DNA from 3 places in the Mesorhizobium sp. CA16 genome. Region 1 is predicted to be linked to each of the others. Evidence: riboswitches for the same ligand, from Rfam matches in the RefSeq annotation. Region 1 holds a riboswitch; each other region holds the start of a gene.

Region 1 (2,258 bases):
AACTGGTCGAAGCCGGCGAATTGCTGTCGGTGAAGGTCGAAGGTTGGGACAAGACCGCCTATCTCCACAAGGACGCCCGTTTCCCGCGCCGGATAGAAGCGCGCGCCCTGCTCGCCCCTTTCGATCCCGTCGTCTTCGAACGCACCAGGACGGAGAAACTCTTCGATTTCCGCTACCGCATCGAGATCTACACGCCGGCCGAGAAACGCCAATATGGCTACTACGTGCTGCCCTTCCTGCTCGGCGATCGGATCGTCGCCCGCGTCGATCTGAAAGCTGACCGCCCGGCCAGCATCTTGCGCGTCCACGCCGCCTACGCCGAGGCCGGCGCCCCGCCCGAAACGGCCGCCCAGCTCTTCGACGAGTTGAAGCAGATGCAGGGCTGGCTCGGCCTGGAGGCGATCGAAGTGACGCCGGCCGGCGACCTCGGGCCGGCGCTGGCCGACATCGCGGTGTCGTAGCTGCGCGTTGACAGGGAGAGTGAACAAAAATAGAACATCCCAACTGTGGTTAGGATCGGTTGCGATGGTTTTCAGTCGCTCGATATGTCTGGTCTTGGCCTACCTGACCTTAGCGTCGCCATCATATGCGACAGGTGCTTACCGAGAGGAATGGGTAGAGGTCACGCGTCCAGTCATTTTCTGTGGCGGCCACATTGCACCCGGTATGCAGCCAAAAGAAGTGACGGCGCTTCTTCTGCCGTGGTTGGAGTTTGGAACGATCGACAAGCAGATCGCAGGCGCCTGTGGCTTATTGCCGGTAGGGCAGCGCTATATAATAGTTCATGAGCCGAAGTTCGACGCCAATCGCTTCGTCTTGATGTGGGAACCGGTTTGCCAGCGCGGCTGTTCGTTAAGTATGGCGCCCGTGGCCTCACCGCCTCGCAAACTTGTGGGTCCATACCTCAAACCCATAAAGCCGCCAAAAGGCTGGTACTAAGCCAGTCGTTGACTCCAGCCCCCTGAACCCTCTAAATCCGCCGCAGACGGTCTTCTCCCGGCAAAGGGAGGAGCCAAGAGGGAATGCGGTGCGGGCCGAAAGCCCAAATCCGCGGCTGTCCCCGCAACTGTAAGCGACGAGCCTCTGCCGAAAACCACTGGGATGTTCCCGGGAAGGCGGCATTCAGGGTGACGACCCGCGAGCCAGGAGACCTGCCGTCTGAGACTTTAAGTATCCGAATGCCCGGCGGGTTTTCCGGGCAAGGAGCATGGTTTTGGATCGCAACGGCAGTTTCCCGGCAAACAGCGCGGACATTCCGTCCGAGCCCGATGCTTTGGCTGGCGCCACCGTCATCGTCTGCTCATCCTGCCGCGACGAGACCGGGTCGGATGCGCATCCGCGCGCCGGCGCGCTGCTTGCCGAAGACACGCGTCGGGCTGCTTGCGGCGAAAAGATCGACATCCGTACCGTCGAATGCCTCGGCAACTGCAAGCGCCGGCTAAGCGCCGCGCTGCTGCGCGACGGCTGCTGGAGCTACGTCTTCGGCGATCTGAACACGACCAGCGGCGCCGATCTCGTCGCCGGCGCAAAGCTCTTCGCCACCTCGACCGATGGCCTCATCCCCTGGCGCGGCCGGCCCGATTCTCTCAAGCGCGGCCTGGTTGCCCGCATCCCTCCCCTCGACATGCTGAAGGACCGACCATGAACGCATCCGTTTCCCGCGTGCCCTGCACCGTCGTCACCGGCTTCCTCGGCGCCGGCAAGACGACGCTGATCCGCAACCTGCTCGAGAACGCCAAGGGCAAGCGGCTGGCGATCATCGTCAACGAGTTCGGCGATGTCGGCATCGACGGCGAGATCCTGAAAGGCTGCGTCGACTCTTGTCCGGAAGAAAACATCGTCGAGCTCGCCAATGGCTGCATCTGCTGCACCGTCGCCGACGATTTCGTGCCGGCGCTCGACCAGATCCTGTCGCTCAACCCCAAGGTCGACCACATCCTGATCGAGACCTCGGGCCTCGCTCTGCCGAAGCCGCTGGTGCAGGCATTCCAGTGGCCGACGGTGAAGAGCCGCGTGACGGTCGATGGCGTCATCGCCGTGGTCGACGGCCCGGCGCTCGCCGACGGCCGTGTCGCTTCCGATATGGATGCCCTGCAGGCGCAGCGTGCGGCGGACGATTCCCTCGACCATGACGATCCGGTCGAAGAGGTGTTCGAGGACCAGATCGCCTGCGCCGACCTGATCATCCTGTCGAAAAGCGATCTGATGGATGCGGCAGGCTCCGCCCGTGCCAACGCCGTCATCGGCGAGCATGTCGC
Region 2 (2,258 bases), on a different contig from region 1:
CTATGGCGCCCGGCGCGTTCCATCAATTGCCCGGTCGCCCAGTCGAAATCGTCCTCGGTCAGGTTGATCTCGGCCAACGGGTCGCGATGGTGCGCATCGAAGCCGGCGGAAATGATGATCAGGTCCGGCGCGAACGCGTCGATCGAGGGCAGCACGCGCGACAAGAAGGCGTCGCGGAAGAGATCGCTGCCGGTCTGCGGCGCCAGCGGCGCGTTGACGATATTGCCGGCGCCGGTCTCGCTCTTCGCGCCGGTGCCTGGGTAAAGCGGCATCTGGTGCGTCGAGCAGTAGAGAACCGACGGGTCGTCCCAGAAGATGTCCTGCGTGCCGTTGCCGTGGTGGACATCCCAGTCGACGATGGCGACGCGCTCGGCCTGGTGTTTCTTCTGCGCGTATCGGGCGGCGATCGCCGCCGTGTTGAACAGGCAGAAGCCCATCGCCGTGGTCTTTTCGGCATGATGTCCAGGCGGACGCGCGGCGACGAAGACGTTTGCCGCACGGCCCTCGAAGACGTCGTCCACCGCCGCGTTGGCACCGCCGATCGCCGTCACCACGGCCTGCCAGCTTTTCGGGCTGGCGCTGGTATCGGCGTCGATCGACACGATCCCGCTCTCAGGGATCGCCCCGCGCACGCGCTCAACGAAATCCTGCGGGTGCGCATAGAGGATCGTTTTCTCGTCGCCTTCCGGCGCCTTGACACGGTCGAGCGCCGAAAAAGCCTCGTCGTCGAGCACGCGCTCGATGGCGCGCAGGCGGTCGGGCCGCTCGGGGTGACCGGGCGGCGTGAGGTGTTCGAGGAAGATCGGATGCGTGTAGAGACGGGTGGCCATGGCGCCTAATCTAGGGACCTATGACCGCAATGACCATGTTTGGCAGCCGAATGGCTGGGGAAAATCGCGTCTTGCCGTGTCGCTAACGCCATTGGCGCGGCCCAAGCTTCTCTGTAAGGTCGCGTCGCTGCCAGGTGCCCGCGACGCGGGAGAATCGGGAACACGGTTGAATTCCGTGGCGTGCCCAACACTGTAAGGGGGACCGCGCCGGCAAACGCCACTGTCGAAGACGGGAAGGCGCCGGATGCGGGACGATCCCGAGCCAGAAGACCGGCCCGGCAGACATGGTTTTCCGCTTGGTCAGGCGGGGAACTGCTTGTCGCAAGGGGAAAAGCGATGACGGCAGCAGCGATCGCCGCGAGCGGCGACGACTTTGACCAATTGGCGCGCGACGCGGTCTACCGGGCCATGTTCACCAGGCGCGACGTGCGCAGCCATTTCGTCCCCGACGATCTCGATGACAATGTGCTGGCGCGGCTCATCACCGCCGCGCATCACGCCCCGTCGGTCGGCTATATGCAGCCGTGGAATTTCATCGTCATCCGCGACGCCGAGCGGCGCAGACAAGTGCGCGACCTGTTCCTCGCCGCGCGCGAGCAGGAGTTGCCGGCGATCGACGCGGAACGCCAGGCGCTCTACCGCAAGCTGAAACTCGAGGGCATCTGCGAAAGCGCGCTCAACCTGTGCATCACCTGCGACCGGCAGCGCTCGAAGGACTCGCCTCTCGGGCGTTGGCACAATCCGGAGATGGATCTCTACAGCACTGTCTGCGCGGTGCAGAATTTCTGGCTGGCGGCGCGGGCCGAAGGCGTCGGCGTTGGCTGGGTGAGCATCATCGAAACCGAGGCATTGAAGCGGCTTCTCGCGATCCCGGAGCATGTCACGCCGATCGCCTATCTTTGCGTCGGCCGCGTCTCGGCCTTCGCGCCGAAGCCGGACCTCGAGGCGCATGGCTGGGGCAAGCGCCTGCCGCTGCCCGAACTGGTGATGAGCGAGACGTTTCGCGGCGCCGGCGAGGCGCCGCTTAAATCGGCAATCGCAAAGCTCGGCAGCGCATCAAAGCCATGATCAGGCGGCCCTCGGCGTATCCCAGCGCGAGCCGCCGCCAAAAGAGCCCAGCGCCTTGTCGCGCAGTTCCCTGAATTTGGACGAGGTCTCGGCGAGCCGGCGGTCCCATTCGGGATTGGGCGCCTGGCCTTCGATGGCTTCGAAATAGACCTGCATCAGCGAGGCGATGGCGAAGGGCTCGATGAAGGCTGCCTTGAAGGCCCAGGCAAAGACGATGGCCAGCACGAAGGCCCAGCCGGCAAGCTGGCCCGGCATGACCCACAGAATGGCGGCCGCAGGCGCTAGCATCAACAGGAAGATGACGAAGGACACTCCCCACATGATCGCCGCCAGCCAGACGGCGTTCTTGACCATGTGCTT
Region 3 (2,258 bases), on a different contig from region 1:
TTAACAGTAATTGTCATCGCCTCTACAACGCCACGACAGGCAGAGTCCAGACAATTGTTTTTCAATTTGACAAGACGCTCAAAAGCGACGGGCAGTGGTATCGCTGTAACATTTGGGTTGAATCACCGAATTATAGACCGCTAAAGGCAATTTGTGAGGGGCCCTTTGAGTGGACGAGACGCTGGTTCTATCAGTCCGATATAAAATTACCCGATGTTAAACCGGACTTTTAGCCTCCGGATCGGCGCCGCCTCACCGTCGCGTCGACCGTTTCCCTGACCGTCTGCTGGCTGCGTATCGTGCCGTTCGCGCGCGGGGGCTAATAGTCCCCGACTGTTCGGCCGGCGACCACGCCGCTCGCGCGCAGCACCCAGCGGCGGCCGTCGCTGCGGAACTCGGTGAGCGACAGCGGCTCGATGTCGATCTTCCAGACCGAGGAAAGCGGCGCGCCGAGCACATGCGCCATGGCGGCGCGGATCGGCATGGCATGCGTCACCGCGACGGTGTGACCGCTTTCGCCGGCCAGCCGCTCCATCAGCGCAGCACCCCGCCGGGCGACGTCGGCGAGCGATTCACCGCCATGGGGCGCCGCGTCTGTACCGGCGAACCAGGCCGCCATACCTTCGGGATCCTCGGCCTGCACCTCTTCGAAACCTTTGCCGGCCCAGCGCGCGAAATCCTGCTCGGCAAGCAGCGGCTCGACCGTCGCGTCAAGGCCGAGCGCCTCCGCCGTCCGCCGCGCGGCCAGCGCCGGGCTTGTCCAGATACGGTCGGCGCGACGCAGCGAAGCGGCCAGCGCGCCGGCGCGATCGAGGGCGCGCGGCTCCGGCGGCTCATCATTCGGAAAGCGGCCCTTGCGCATCCCGGGCGTCGCTCCGCTTGCGATCATCGTCAGGCGGACAAGCATGAAAAACTCCGTGGCACAGCGAAAAACAGGCCTCACGAAGCCGTGCCGCCATTACATGTCGTTGACAGGCGAACGAAGTACTGACAAGTGTCTTAATGCTATACGGGATTGGAAGCCGGTGCGAGTCCGGCACGGTCGCGCCACTGTGATCGGCACCAGCCGAAAGTCAGGCCTTATTCCGCAGCACTCGATCAACGGGACGCAGTATCCCAAGGGAGGTCAATATGTCCGACACCACCTTCGCCCCCAGCTACGGCCCGGTTGCGATTCCGGTCCGCGAGCTTCTGCCCTGGGCCATCCTCGGCGGGCTGCTTTTGATGCTGGCGATCTATTTCGTCGGCGCGGAAGAAGGCGCCACCTCGCTGATCCGCGGCACCTATGTGCACGAATTCGTGCATGACGGCCGCCACCTGCTCGGCTTCCCCTGCCACTAAAGCGGTTCGGCATCGCTGAACCCGCTTTCGATTCTGATCCAACGCAATTCCGGACGGAAAACCGCTGCGCACTTTTCCTGGAATTGCTTGGTTGGCTTAACGCAATTCCGGACGGAAAACCGCTACGCACTTTTCCTGGAATTGCTTGGAGGGATTGGTGACATGGTTGGAAAACTTTTGCTGCGCGGCATGGTTGTCGGGCTGGTCGCCGGGATTTTGGCGTTCGCCTTCGCCCGCGTCTATGGCGAGCCGCAGGTCGACAAGGCGATCGCCTTCGAGGAACAGCAGGCCCAGGCCGCCGGCGAGGCGCCGGAGCCCGAGATGGTCAGCCGCGCCACGCAGGCCGGCATCGGCCTGGCGACCGGCGTGCTGATCTATGGCGCCGCGCTTGGCGGGCTGTTCTCGCTGGTCTTCGCCTACGCCTATGGCCGGCTAGGCTCGCTCGGACCGCGCGGCACCTCGGCGCTGCTGGCGTTGCTCGGCTTCCTGGCCGTGATCGTGGTGCCCGGCCTCAAATATCCGGCCAACCCGCCCGCGGTCGGCAACGCCGAGACCATCGGCTACCGCACCGAGTTGTTCTTCATCATGATTGTCGTCTCGATCGCGGCGATGGTGGCGGCGGTCGGCCTGGCGCAGCGGCTGTGGAAGCGGCTCGGCGCCTGGAACGCCTCGATCGTCGCGGGCCTCGCCTTCCTCGTCGTCTTCGCTTTGGTGAAGGCGGCGCTGCCCGACATCAACGAGGTGCCGGAGAACTTCTCGGCGACGGTGCTGTGGCAATTCCGCGTCGCCTCGCTCGGCATCCAGCTGGTGCTGTGGACCGTCGTCGGGCTCGGCTTCGGCGCGGTTGCCGAACGCGTGGTCGCGGTGCGCGACCAGCGCAGCCCGGCACGCCGCTACGCCTGAAATCCGATGCGTTG

The links. Region 1 has a riboswitch for cobalamin ahead of LB525_RS16835 (DUF1636 family protein). Riboswitches for the same ligand answer to the same signal wherever they lie in the genome.
Region 2: linked by a shared signal. The riboswitch ahead of bluB (5,6-dimethylbenzimidazole synthase) and the one ahead of LB525_RS16835 (DUF1636 family protein) in region 1 are both predicted to bind cobalamin.
Region 3: linked by a shared signal. The riboswitch ahead of LB525_RS05975 (CbtB domain-containing protein) and the one ahead of LB525_RS16835 (DUF1636 family protein) in region 1 are both predicted to bind cobalamin.

Annotation. Positions count from the first base shown of each region.
Region 1 is NZ_JAIUHP010000011.1:66,872-69,129, reverse strand. Features, by position in the region: gene LB525_RS16840 (winged helix-turn-helix domain-containing protein) at 1-461, shown strand, start outside; cobalamin riboswitch at 970-1,174, shown strand; gene LB525_RS16835 (DUF1636 family protein) at 1,214-1,645, shown strand; gene cobW (cobalamin biosynthesis protein CobW) at 1,642-2,258, shown strand, end outside.
Region 2 is NZ_JAIUHP010000013.1:176,055-178,312, forward strand. Features, by position in the region: gene LB525_RS19220 (histone deacetylase family protein) at 1-830, opposite strand, end outside; cobalamin riboswitch at 946-1,124, shown strand; gene bluB (5,6-dimethylbenzimidazole synthase) at 1,167-1,898, shown strand; gene LB525_RS19230 (hypothetical protein) at 1,899-2,258, opposite strand, start outside.
Region 3 is NZ_JAIUHP010000003.1:36,514-38,771, forward strand. Features, by position in the region: gene LB525_RS05970 (histidine phosphatase family protein) at 320-907, opposite strand; adenosylcobalamin (AdoCbl) riboswitch at 991-1,140, shown strand; gene LB525_RS05975 (CbtB domain-containing protein) at 1,132-1,341, shown strand; gene LB525_RS05980 (CbtA family protein) at 1,504-2,244, shown strand.